4 regions of the Sodalis sp. RH15 genome follow, and region 4 is predicted to be linked to each of the others. Evidence: riboswitches for the same ligand, from Rfam matches in the RefSeq annotation. Region 4 holds a riboswitch; each other region holds the start of a gene.
The links. A riboswitch is a leader RNA that binds a small molecule or an ion and turns the genes downstream of it on or off. The one in region 4 is predicted to bind cobalamin.
Positions count from the first base shown of each region.

Region 1 (3,120 bases), 2.8 Mb from region 4:
AATTGCGGCACAATGACTCGGGATTGCACGAGATATACAGGATGCGCGGATAACACCGCACCAGCTCCACCGTGGCGTCATCCAACCCGCTGCGCGGCGGATCGACAAAAATAGTTTCGCAGCGGTAACTGGCCAGGTCGATATCTTTCAGCCGGGTAAATTCCCGCACACCCTGCATGGCCTGGGTAAACTCCTCCGCCGACATGCGGATGATCTGCACATTGCCGATATGGTTGGCGGCAATATTATACTGTGCCGCTTCCACCGAAGGCTTGGCTATCTCCGTCGCCAGCACCCGCTCAAAGTTACGCGCCAGCGCCAGCGAAAAATTCCCGTTGCCGCAGTACAGCTCCAGCAAGTCTCCCCGTGCGTCTTGGGTTGCCGCCAGCGCCCACTCCAGCATATGGATATTGACGGCGGCATTCGGCTGGGTAAAGCTGTTTTCAATCTGCCGGTAGATGAGTTCCCTTCCCGATACCGGCAATCTTTCATCCGCATAATCCCGGTCCAGGCAAATTTTGGTTTTGGCGGCCCGGCCGATGAGATTTACCGCAAAACCCTGCGCCCGCAATTCATCCCGCAGCGCTGCGGCGGCCTCGCGCCATTCGTCATCCAACGGACGGTGGTATATCAGCGTGATGACCGCTTTACCGCTCATGGTGGTGAGATAATCCAGCTGAAAAAGCTTACGGCGTAAAACCGGCGAAAGGCGCAAGGCCTGGATCATTGCCGTCATCAACCCATTGATTAACTCGCTGCCGGCGGCAAAGAAATCGATGCGGATACGCTCTTTGGTGAGCGGATCAAACATGATGTGGTAGAGGTCCTGCTCTTCATGCCAAATCCTGAATTCGGCTCGCATCCGGTAATGATTTACCGGTGAACGGAATATTTCCGGCTCCGGCGCCCGGTAAGCTGCCATCATCGCTTTTAGTCGGGCGGCTTTTTCAGCCAATTGCGTTTCGTAAGCGTCGATAGGCAACGTCTCGGTAGTCATGATGATTTCTCGTCGATATGGGCCAACTTTATCGGTTTGTGGGGATTGTAGGGGATAAATGGATGATGTCCAATGCTGTTCAATTTATAATTTCTTACCTAATGAGTTCTATAGACATAATTATCCCTTTGATTGTAGGATATTTGCCCGGTCTCTTGTGAGTTAAAAGGGAATCCAGTTCTAAGCTGGAGCTGACGCGCAGCGGTGAGGGGACGTCAGGGCGATAGCGGAAGCAGACACTGTCTTTTCGACGGGAAGTCGTCGCCTGGTGTTAAACACATCCCAAGCCCGAAAACCTGCCGGTATTTCGTCGCAATATCCCTGTTTATCGCGTGCTATCAAACACGGAACCTGCGGCATCCTATTTTATCTATTGGATGCTACGTCAATGTTGACTATCAAAAATACCGTTCTGGCGGCATTGTCCGTTACGACATTCTCCGGGTGGGCGCAGGATAACAACGCTCCAAACGGCAGTAATGACACACTTATTGTTTCGGCAAATCGTTTTCCACAGCCGGTTTCATCAGTGCTTGCGCCCACCAGCGTCGTGACACGCGAGGATATCGACCGTGGCCAAATCAAATCGGTAGCTGAAGCCTTAAGCCGTTTACCGGGCGTGGATATCGCGCAATACGGCGGACTGGGACAGCAAAGCTCTCTGTTCATTCGCGGCACCAATTCCAGTCACGCCCTGGTGCTCATCGATGGCGTGCGTTTGAATCAGGCTGGGATTTCCGGCTCATCCGATCTTAGCCAAATTCCCATCTCTCTGGTTCAGCGCATCGAATTTATCCGCGGTCCGCGCTCCGCCGTCTACGGCTCGGACGCCATCGGCGGGGTGGTCAATATCATCACCACCCGCGAAAAACCCGGAACCACCCTGAGCGCCGGCATGGGTTCAAAGGGTTACCAAAGTTACGATGGGTCCACTCAGCAGCGGCTGGGGGATAATACCGTGGCCACGGTGGCGGGAAATTACACCTATACCCGCGGATTCGATGTGCAGGCCAATTTGCCCGACCCTTATGGCGATCCGGCGCAGCCCGACCGGGACGGATTCATGAGCAAGACCCTGTTCGCGTCGTTGGATCATACGTTCAATCAACAGTTCAGCGGTTTCGCGCGGGTGTATGGCTACGACAATCGTACCGCTTATGACGGCACTTATGCCTATACCGACCCGGCGCATGAAGATGCGCTGCTCGATACCCGCCAGTTATATAGCCGCACCTATGATACCGGCCTGCGTTTTCAGGAAGGTATATACGCCTCCCAGCTCTCATACAGCTATAGCCATACCAAGGACTATAACTACGATCCCAAATACGGACCCTATTCGGCTTCCGCTACCCTGGACGATTCCGATCAATACAACCTGCAATGGGGCAATACCCTCCACGTCACTCACGGTCTGGTCAGCGCCGGGGTGGATTGGCAGAAACAGACAACCGAACCCGGTACCGACTACCTCACCGATGGCTACGAGCAGCACAACACAGGCATCTATGCCACGACGCAGCAGCTTTTCGGACCGGTGACATTGGAAGGCGCGGTGCGGGGAGATGACAATTCACAATTTGGCTGGCACGGCACCTGGCAAAGCAGCGCCGCCTGGGAGTTTATCGAAGGCTACCGCCTGATCGGCTCTTACGGCACCGCGTACAAGGCGCCGAACCTGGGCCAGCTCTACGGCGCTTATGGCGGTAACGCCAACCTGGATCCCGAAGAGAGCAAACAATGGGAAGGCGGCGTTGAAGGACTGACAGGTCCGGTGGACTGGCGTATTTCGGCTTATCGCAACGATATTGATAATCTCATCGATTACGATACGGCGGATGAACGCTACTACAATATCGGCAAAGCCCGTATCAAAGGGGTGGAATGGACCGCCTCGGTAGATACCGGCCCGCTCCGGCATCAATTAACCCTGGAATATCTCGATCCCCGAGACGCCACCACGGACCAGATCCTGGCCCGCCGGGCCAAGCAGCAGATAAAATACCAGTTGGATTGGCAAGTGGCGTCCATTGACTGGTCTCTTAACTACCATTACCTCGGCCAGCGTTATGACACGGATTATAACACTGAACAGGTGGTGAAGATGGGGGGCGTCAGTTTAT
Region 1 covers NZ_CP178738.1:7,141-10,260, reverse strand. The annotation lists gene trmA (tRNA (uridine(54)-C5)-methyltransferase TrmA) at 1-997, opposite strand, end outside; cobalamin riboswitch at 1,129-1,316, shown strand; gene btuB (TonB-dependent vitamin B12 receptor BtuB) at 1,386-3,120, shown strand, end outside.
Region 1: another riboswitch for cobalamin. It lies ahead of btuB (TonB-dependent vitamin B12 receptor BtuB); the one in region 4 lies ahead of ACL2XO_RS15430 (cobyrinate a,c-diamide synthase).

Region 2 (3,120 bases), 1.7 Mb from region 4:
TTAAAAATACCAGCCAGGCAATACCCATCGGCATGATCAAGCGTTTTAACAATGCCCTGCGGTCAAAGGGCATAACGCAAAACAGACTGATGGCGGCCAGCCATAATGCCAGCGCCAGATACCATTGGCTCAAGACGGAAGCCACCGCCACCGCCGACAGCAAAACAACGGTTTTTATCCGGCTGTCCAGCCGGCGCAGGGGACTGGAGGATTCATCGGCGAAACGCGCCAGGCTCATGATTCTTCTTCTTTGCTCCCGACGGCGTTGCCCTTGCCGCCAAACAGCTTCAGCCAATGATATCCCACAATCAGGCCGGCGAAAAAGTTGGCCACGGAAAAGGCCCCCACCTCGGCATCCCCCGGCAATTCCACAAAGGGATGATGAGGTTTGTGCGCCACGCCGGTGGCCAAATCATTGACGTGGTTATCCGTACCGCTGCCGTCCATGTTGTGGGAATTCATATAGGTCCCCGAGGCAAAGATAAACAGCAGGATAACGCACATGACCGCCAGCATGGTTTTGGTGAAACCATCAAAAAATTGGGTTTTTTTCGCCTCTTCGGTCGGAGTCTCAATCTGCAATGACATGTTATGCTCCCGTTCTCGTCAAGATTCCCGGCAACAGGTCAGGACGCCGGCTGACCATGGCCTGCAGCACCGCGGCGGTAAAAACCGCCTCGGCCACCGCCAGCGGCAGCTGCGTCGGACCGTAGCCCATGAAAAAAATCATCCACTGCTTCACCAGCGGAACGTTGCCGTGCAGGCTTAACGCCAGCTCAAACGCGCTGGTGAGATAGGTCACCAAATCCCCCACCAGGCCGGCCATGCCCGCGGCGAGCCATAACGGAAAACGAAACGCCCTGAAGAATTTCCACACGGCGTAACCGGAAAAAGCCCCGGCAATGCCCATGGAGACCGTATTGGCGCCGATGGTGGTAATGCCGCCATGGCCCAGGAAGACCGCCTGGAAAAACAGCACAATCATCGACACCACCGCGGTGGCGAACGGACCGATAATAATCGCCGCCAATGGTGTGCCGCACGGATGAGAGCTGGAGCCGGTGACCGGCACCGGCAAATGCATCGCCGAGATAACAAACACCGCGACGCCGATCATGGCGAGGAAAGGTTTATAAGCGAGATTAGTTTTGATTTTTCGTTTTATTTCATAGATGCCCGGCACAACAAAAACCGCCGTCACGGCATAATAAACGGCGCACGCCGTCAGCGGTAAAATTCCATCTTCGATATGCATGCCTGATCCTCACGAGTGTCAACTATACCCATCATCTCTCTCGTTGCAGCTGTGCTGGATAGACTCTTTCACTCGAATAACCTGCCTGAGTAAGCCTCATCGGGATTTTTCGCTTGCCGCCGCTTGAAAACCATTGGGTATATAACACAAATTAAAAAACCAACATGCGGCAGTGAAGGAAGGAAAATAAGTTCAGACACGGGGAATGTTAACCACTCTCGCCGCGAAGTTATAACCGAACCCTTCCCATCACCCCGGGGATTGGTACTTCCTGTATGAGATGGGCCGGTCTCCTGGCTTGCCGTCATTCTTCTTTACCGCCTTCCCATGTCATAAAACACAGTGGCTGAAGGTAAATTCGTCAGGCTTACAGTAGCGGGGGCTGCGCCGGAATATTGATTATCCCAAAAGGGATCTGCACCGGCTTTCCGTTTCACCCGCCTCGCGATCGCGAAGCTAAGGCACCCAAATCTCGGAAATTTATCCTGAGTTTTTTTTCAATTAACGTCAAGGGATAAATAAACCTTATGTCGGGATTTTGTTGCGGTAGATCATGATAAGAAGAAATGATGAACGGGAGAAATTAGCGGGTGGATATCAGATTTTGTTAGGGAGGCGGGGGTTGTGCTTAAAATACCGGAAAATATTTGTAACGGTGAAATATGATTTACATCAAATATTGCCTTATAAAATTTAATTAGAAACATGCATCTAAATCAATTTTATAAAATCAAGAAATCAAGCAACCTGCTTATTGCGCCGATTAAAACAACCGGCGCGACATTATAATATTATTCTATTATTTCAATTGGCGGTGCGGCAAATCCGCCTGGAGCTGTATATCCCCAACCAATCCATGCCTGCGAATTTTCCGGTATTAAAATTGGTGGGATATCGTCGCCAGCGTCAAAAGGTGTAACGCCATCCCACACACAGACATTTATGACCACACCGTTTTGAATTTCTGCATAGTTTGCCATACACCTCACCACTCTATTTCTATAAAACCAGCGCTACCAGCGCCACCATTTCCACCACTGCCACCGCCAGAATATGGCGTTGCGCCGCCAGAACCACCAGCCCCATAACCACCCGCTGGAAGACCGTTCGGGCCGGCACTACCAATACCCGCGCGCTGATTGCCCCCACCCCCACCGAATGGCGAACTACCACCATTGCCCGATAAACCAGGCCAGCCATTTATTGAAGTATTTGCGCCCGGTGAGGCACTGTCACTTCCAGAACCGCCTTGAGGAAATCCGCTACCACCCGCACCTCCGCCCAAGGCTCCAGTACTGATACCAGCCCGGCCGACACTGCCGCCATTTCCCCCCGACAAGGTGATTAATGATCCTACTATCGTGTTCCCTCCGTTAGAACCCTTTGTGGCATTGTCTGAGCCCTGTCCACCTCCAGTACCTCCCGATCCAGCTCCACCTATGGTAATAGGAACTACCTGTCCTGGCGTCACACTGAGCACCGCTCTCTGAATCGATTGACCAGCACCGCCCCCGCCAGCGCAAGAGCCGGAAGCATTTGCTATATTGTTACTGCCGCCCCCGCCGCCAGCGCATCCGGAAATATAAATCGTTGTAACGCCTACCGGCACAGTGAAATTGCCGCTGGAGGTAAACGTAGCAAAACCATGGGGCGCCAGGGCTTCATAATCCGCCTGGGCGGTGACGTTAGCACCGGCACCTGCGGCAAAGGATTTGAAGTTGTTTGTTGTCATTAGAAATCCTCCAATAATTTTATCGAATGGATATAATGATTAAGTGAGCATATATTCAAAATTTGTATATATATAATCACGTTTAAACTTACAGGTTAAAAAATTAAAAACCCGTTATTGAAAATTTCCGTAT
Region 2 covers NZ_CP178738.1:1,642,465-1,645,584, reverse strand. The annotation lists gene cbiQ (cobalt ECF transporter T component CbiQ) at 1-238, opposite strand, end outside; gene ACL2XO_RS07725 (hypothetical protein) at 235-588, opposite strand; gene ACL2XO_RS07720 (energy-coupling factor ABC transporter permease) at 590-1,255, opposite strand; cobalamin riboswitch at 1,521-1,739, opposite strand; gene ACL2XO_RS07715 (hypothetical protein) at 2,047-2,235, opposite strand; gene ACL2XO_RS07710 (hypothetical protein) at 2,255-2,455, opposite strand.
Region 2: another riboswitch for cobalamin. It lies ahead of ACL2XO_RS07720 (energy-coupling factor ABC transporter permease); the one in region 4 lies ahead of ACL2XO_RS15430 (cobyrinate a,c-diamide synthase).

Region 3 (3,120 bases), 2.6 Mb from region 4:
TGGTGGTACCAAAAAACAGCAATGCGCATATTACCCATCGATAGTTTGTCCGAGACATCCTTCACCCCATTGAAAAACAAAACGTCATTTTATTTAATGTGAAAGTATATTTTAAATTTACATGGGATTTTTGATATGAAGCATGTCACATATCGATTAAGGCGGTAAAAATATATTCAGGGCCTGGCAGGGAGGGGCCCAAGAGTTGGGCATAAGAATGGGAAAATTGCCCCCCGACGGAGGCGTTTGCAGTCATGGGGCCAGTGGTGTCGGTAATGGCGGGAAATGATTATTCGCCGATGCGGGAATCGGCAGTGCAGAGCGCCCTGAAACAGGCGCCGCTCATTCAGGCGTTTTTGCCGTCAATAAGACGCCGCATTCCATATGACGGGTGTAAGGGAATTGATCAAACAGCGCCATGCGTATGATGTCGTGAGTTTGAGAAAGGGATTCCAAATTGCGGCACAATGACTCGGGATTGCACGAGATATACAGGATGCGCGGATAACACCGCACCAGCTCCACCGTGGCGTCATCCAACCCGCTGCGCGGCGGATCGACAAAAATAGTTTCGCAGCGGTAACTGGCCAGGTCGATATCTTTCAGCCGGGTAAATTCCCGCACACCCTGCATGGCCTGGGTAAACTCCTCCGCCGACATGCGGATGATCTGCACATTGCCGATATGGTTGGCGGCAATATTATACTGTGCCGCTTCCACCGAAGGCTTGGCTATCTCCGTCGCCAGCACCCGCTCAAAGTTACGCGCCAGCGCCAGCGAAAAATTCCCGTTGCCGCAGTACAGCTCCAGCAAGTCTCCCCGTGCGTCTTGGGTTGCCGCCAGCGCCCACTCCAGCATATGGATATTGACGGCGGCATTCGGCTGGGTAAAGCTGTTTTCAATCTGCCGGTAGATGAGTTCCCTTCCCGATACCGGCAATCTTTCATCCGCATAATCCCGGTCCAGGCAAATTTTGGTTTTGGCGGCCCGGCCGATGAGATTTACCGCAAAACCCTGCGCCCGCAATTCATCCCGCAGCGCTGCGGCGGCCTCGCGCCATTCGTCATCCAACGGACGGTGGTATATCAGCGTGATGACCGCTTTACCGCTCATGGTGGTGAGATAATCCAGCTGAAAAAGCTTACGGCGTAAAACCGGCGAAAGGCGCAAGGCCTGGATCATTGCCGTCATCAACCCATTGATTAACTCGCTGCCGGCGGCAAAGAAATCGATGCGGATACGCTCTTTGGTGAGCGGATCAAACATGATGTGGTAGAGGTCCTGCTCTTCATGCCAAATCCTGAATTCGGCTCGCATCCGGTAATGATTTACCGGTGAACGGAATATTTCCGGCTCCGGCGCCCGGTAAGCTGCCATCATCGCTTTTAGTCGGGCGGCTTTTTCAGCCAATTGCGTTTCGTAAGCGTCGATAGGCAACGTCTCGGTAGTCATGATGATTTCTCGTCGATATGGGCCAACTTTATCGGTTTGTGGGGATTGTAGGGGATAAATGGATGATGTCCAATGCTGTTCAATTTATAATTTCTTACCTAATGAGTTCTATAGACATAATTATCCCTTTGATTGTAGGATATTTGCCCGGTCTCTTGTGAGTTAAAAGGGAATCCAGTTCTAAGCTGGAGCTGACGCGCAGCGGTGAGGGGACGTCAGGGCGATAGCGGAAGCAGACACTGTCTTTTCGACGGGAAGTCGTCGCCTGGTGTTAAACACATCCCAAGCCCGAAAACCTGCCGGTATTTCGTCGCAATATCCCTGTTTATCGCGTGCTATCAAACACGGAACCTGCGGCATCCTATTTTATCTATTGGATGCTACGTCAATGTTGACTATCAAAAATACCGTTCTGGCGGCATTGTCCGTTACGACATTCTCCGGGTGGGCGCAGGATAACAACGCTCCAAACGGCAGTAATGACACACTTATTGTTTCGGCAAATCGTTTTCCACAGCCGGTTTCATCAGTGCTTGCGCCCACCAGCGTCGTGACACGCGAGGATATCGACCGTGGCCAAATCAAATCGGTAGCTGAAGCCTTAAGCCGTTTACCGGGCGTGGATATCGCGCAATACGGCGGACTGGGACAGCAAAGCTCTCTGTTCATTCGCGGCACCAATTCCAGTCACGCCCTGGTGCTCATCGATGGCGTGCGTTTGAATCAGGCTGGGATTTCCGGCTCATCCGATCTTAGCCAAATTCCCATCTCTCTGGTTCAGCGCATCGAATTTATCCGCGGTCCGCGCTCCGCCGTCTACGGCTCGGACGCCATCGGCGGGGTGGTCAATATCATCACCACCCGCGAAAAACCCGGAACCACCCTGAGCGCCGGCATGGGTTCAAAGGGTTACCAAAGTTACGATGGGTCCACTCAGCAGCGGCTGGGGGATAATACCGTGGCCACGGTGGCGGGAAATTACACCTATACCCGCGGATTCGATGTGCAGGCCAATTTGCCCGACCCTTATGGCGATCCGGCGCAGCCCGACCGGGACGGATTCATGAGCAAGACCCTGTTCGCGTCGTTGGATCATACGTTCAATCAACAGTTCAGCGGTTTCGCGCGGGTGTATGGCTACGACAATCGTACCGCTTATGACGGCACTTATGCCTATACCGACCCGGCGCATGAAGATGCGCTGCTCGATACCCGCCAGTTATATAGCCGCACCTATGATACCGGCCTGCGTTTTCAGGAAGGTATATACGCCTCCCAGCTCTCATACAGCTATAGCCATACCAAGGACTATAACTACGATCCCAAATACGGACCCTATTCGGCTTCCGCTACCCTGGACGATTCCGATCAATACAACCTGCAATGGGGCAATACCCTCCACGTCACTCACGGTCTGGTCAGCGCCGGGGTGGATTGGCAGAAACAGACAACCGAACCCGGTACCGACTACCTCACCGATGGCTACGAGCAGCACAACACAGGCATCTATGCCACGACGCAGCAGCTTTTCGGACCGGTGACATTGGAAGGCGCGGTGCGGGGAGATGACAATTCACAATTTGGCTGGCACGGCACCTGGCAAAGCAGCGCCGCCTGGGAGTTTATCGAAGGCTACCGCCTGATCGGCTCTTACGGCACCGCGTACAA
Region 3 covers NZ_CP178738.1:5,978,936-5,982,055, reverse strand. The annotation lists gene ACL2XO_RS27030 (MFS transporter) at 1-58, opposite strand, end outside; gene trmA (tRNA (uridine(54)-C5)-methyltransferase TrmA) at 343-1,452, opposite strand; cobalamin riboswitch at 1,584-1,771, shown strand; gene btuB (TonB-dependent vitamin B12 receptor BtuB) at 1,841-3,120, shown strand, end outside.
Region 3: another riboswitch for cobalamin. It lies ahead of btuB (TonB-dependent vitamin B12 receptor BtuB); the one in region 4 lies ahead of ACL2XO_RS15430 (cobyrinate a,c-diamide synthase).

Region 4 (3,120 bases):
TATAGCAAAAATTAGGTTTGATTATTTAATAAAGCGAGCTGTGATCGGTCAGGGGGAAATGAACAGCCATAGCAAATATCCGTAATTGAAGTTTCAGTATTCAATTAACCGACTTGAAAAGTAAGAAAAGTTATGATCTGAGCTGATAATGTTCATTCCACAGAAAATGAATAATAACGAAAAAGTGTTATCTGATTTAAAACGACAAACCCAGCATTGACGGTATCTGTAGTCCGATGGGCGCTTAAAATTGATTATGGTTTTACTATTTATTACCTGCGGCGTTCTCCCGGCGCGGCGGGAAACGGCGTTTTGCCTTATGTGCTATCGAACCCCCGTTTTGATAATTGTGTACCGGAGCACATTATCAAATGGGTAAAAAATGATTGAATCTAAGGTAGCTTTGAAGAAGAAAGGGGGGAATATGAATTCCGGCAGTTTCATGGATTCAGATTTGATAAATAAAATCGCGCAGGATTTCGCTAATGCCACCAATCTGGCGGTTGTGGTGGTGAATATTCACGGCGAGGAAGTCTCGGATTTATATCACTTCACCCCTTTTTGTCAATTAATGCGCCAGGATCCGGAGATGAGCCGGCGCTGCCGTATGAGCGACAGGTGCGGCGGACTGGAAGCGTCAAAATCCAATCAGCCCTGCATTTACCGCTGCCACGCCGGCCTGACCGACTTCTCCATTCCGCTGCTTATCAGCGGACATTTGGTTGGGTTTGTCTTATGCGGACAGGTCCGGGTGCATGACACCGTAACCCTGCCTTCGGTGCAGGACTGTACCAGCAGGGCTTGGCAAAAAGATTATCAATTAACTGAAAGCTATGAAAAAATTCCGGTGGTGGATTTCGATCGCCTCATCTCATCCGCCGATTTGCTGAAAATGATTGTGGATAACTACCTGAAACAGCAGTTGGAAGTGGTGGTATTCAAGGAGCACGGCGACGGGCCGCTAGAACGCCGGACGGCGGTTCCCAGCCAGCACGAGAGCAAGATGAAAAAAGCGTTGCGCTGCATCGACAATCATTACTTCGAGGATCTGCGGCTGGAAGACGTGGCGGCGATGGTCTACCTCAGTCCCTATTATTTCAGCAAACTGTTCAAGAAATACCAGGGGGTCGGCTTCAACGCTTATGTTAATCAATTGCGTATGCAAAGCGCCCGGCAGATGCTTGAACAAAGCGATTGGCCCATCGCCACTATTGCCCGCAATCTCGGATTTTCTCAGGCAAGCTACTTTTGCAAGTTATTTCGCCAAACCTACCGTATTACTCCTCAGGCCTATCGTGAACAGCGCTTTTCGCCGCCGGAAAATAAAGATATCGTTGCTTTATTTAATTAATTTTATCCCTTTAAATTGACGTAACAAAAAAATGTTATCGCCATCCGATAAATTCCAAATAAATCCGCCGCCGCGAACATTTTTTTTGATCCGAAAGGGGGTATATTCACCTTTGAATACTTTACATTAGTCATCAACGGCCGATTGCCCGGCTTCACCAGGGCCGCCGGCCGCTGTGGAAAAGTACATTTTGCATTCAGGTGAAACGTGCCGCAAGGCCGTTAGGGAAGGAGGTGAAAATCCTCCGCAGCCCCCGCTGCTGTGATGCCGACGACTCCGTGATAACCACTGATCTCAGCCGATTGGGAAGGTTCGGAGAAGGATGACGCCAAGCCAGAAAACCTGCCTGATTGCCTATAGCCTTTATAGGCTCGGTAACAACTCCTTCGGCGGGAAGCGGGTTGTCCCAACAATGCCGTCGGGACAGTGAGTCTCCCGCAGCCTTTGTTTGCGACAATCCCCAGCGGCGCCTCTGGGGAGTAACGGGATGAAGATGAAAGCGATACTCATCGGCGGCGCGCAAAGCGGGACAGGCAAGACCTTGCTCACCCTGGGACTGCTGCGCGCCCTGGCGCGGCGAGGTTTGCGGGTGCAGCCCTTCAAATGCGGGCCGGATTATATCGATACCGGCTGGCATCAGGCGGTAAGCGGTATTCCCTCGCACAATCTCGATGCCTATATGCTTGAATCGTCAACGCTGAACGGTCTGTTCAACCGTCATATGTCCGATGCCGATATCGGTATCATTGAAGGCGTCATGGGTCTTTACGACGGGCTGGGCAGCGATGGGGATCGGTGCAGCAGCGCATCCCTGGCCAAGCAGCTGAGGGTGCCGGTGATACTGGTTATCGACGGCAAAGCGGTTTCCACCTCGGCGGCGGCAGTCGTCTTGGGGTTCAAGCAGTTTGACCCGGCGGTAAATATCGCCGGCGTCATTATCAATCGCGTTTCCTCGGAAAATCATTTCAACCTCATCAAAACCGCCATCCTGCGCTACTGCAATGTGCCGGTATTGGGTTACCTGCCGCCATTGCCTGACTGGAATTTACCCTCCCGCCATCTGGGGCTGATTCCGGCGCGGGAGTCCGAACGCGGGCAAACCCAATGGGAGCAGTTGGCTGACGGCGTTGAGCAACATATCGATCTGGATAGATTGCTGGCATTGGCCGAGTGCCGCCCCGATGTAGGCCGGCTGCCCGCGCTGCCGGGCCATGAGCGTTATTCCGGGCTGACCCTGGCCCTGGCGGACGACGAGGCGTTTAATTTTTATTATCCCGACAACCTGCGGATGCTGCAGGATATCGGCGTACGAATTATCCGTTTCAGTCCGCTGCACGATCGGGTTTTACCTCCCTGCCAAATGATCTACCTCGGCGGCGGTTTCCCGGAAATGTTCCCGACCCAGCTGGCGGATAATCGGCCCATGCGCCAGGCGCTGCTGCGCGCCGGACAGAACGGCGCCGCCATCTATGCCGAATGCGGCGGCCTGATGTATCTGGGGGCGGCGCTGATAGTACAGGACGGCACCAGCTATCCCATGGTGGGACTGCTGCAGGGCTTTAGCCGCATGACCCAGGGGCTTAAACGCTTCGGTTATTGTGAAGGCCGGTCGTTAAGCGACAATCTGCTGGCGGGCCGGGGTGAAACCCTGCGCGGGCACGAGTTCCACCACTCCGAATACATCACCGATGAAACGCCGCTGTTTCGCATGAGCAAAACCGCCGCCAACGGGGACGTCCACCAGTGGGCGGGCGGGTACGGCGGCGGCA
Region 4 covers NZ_CP178738.1:3,383,556-3,386,675, reverse strand. The annotation lists gene pocR (transcriptional regulator PocR) at 425-1,351, shown strand; cobalamin riboswitch at 1,533-1,716, shown strand; gene ACL2XO_RS15430 (cobyrinate a,c-diamide synthase) at 1,845-3,120, shown strand, end outside.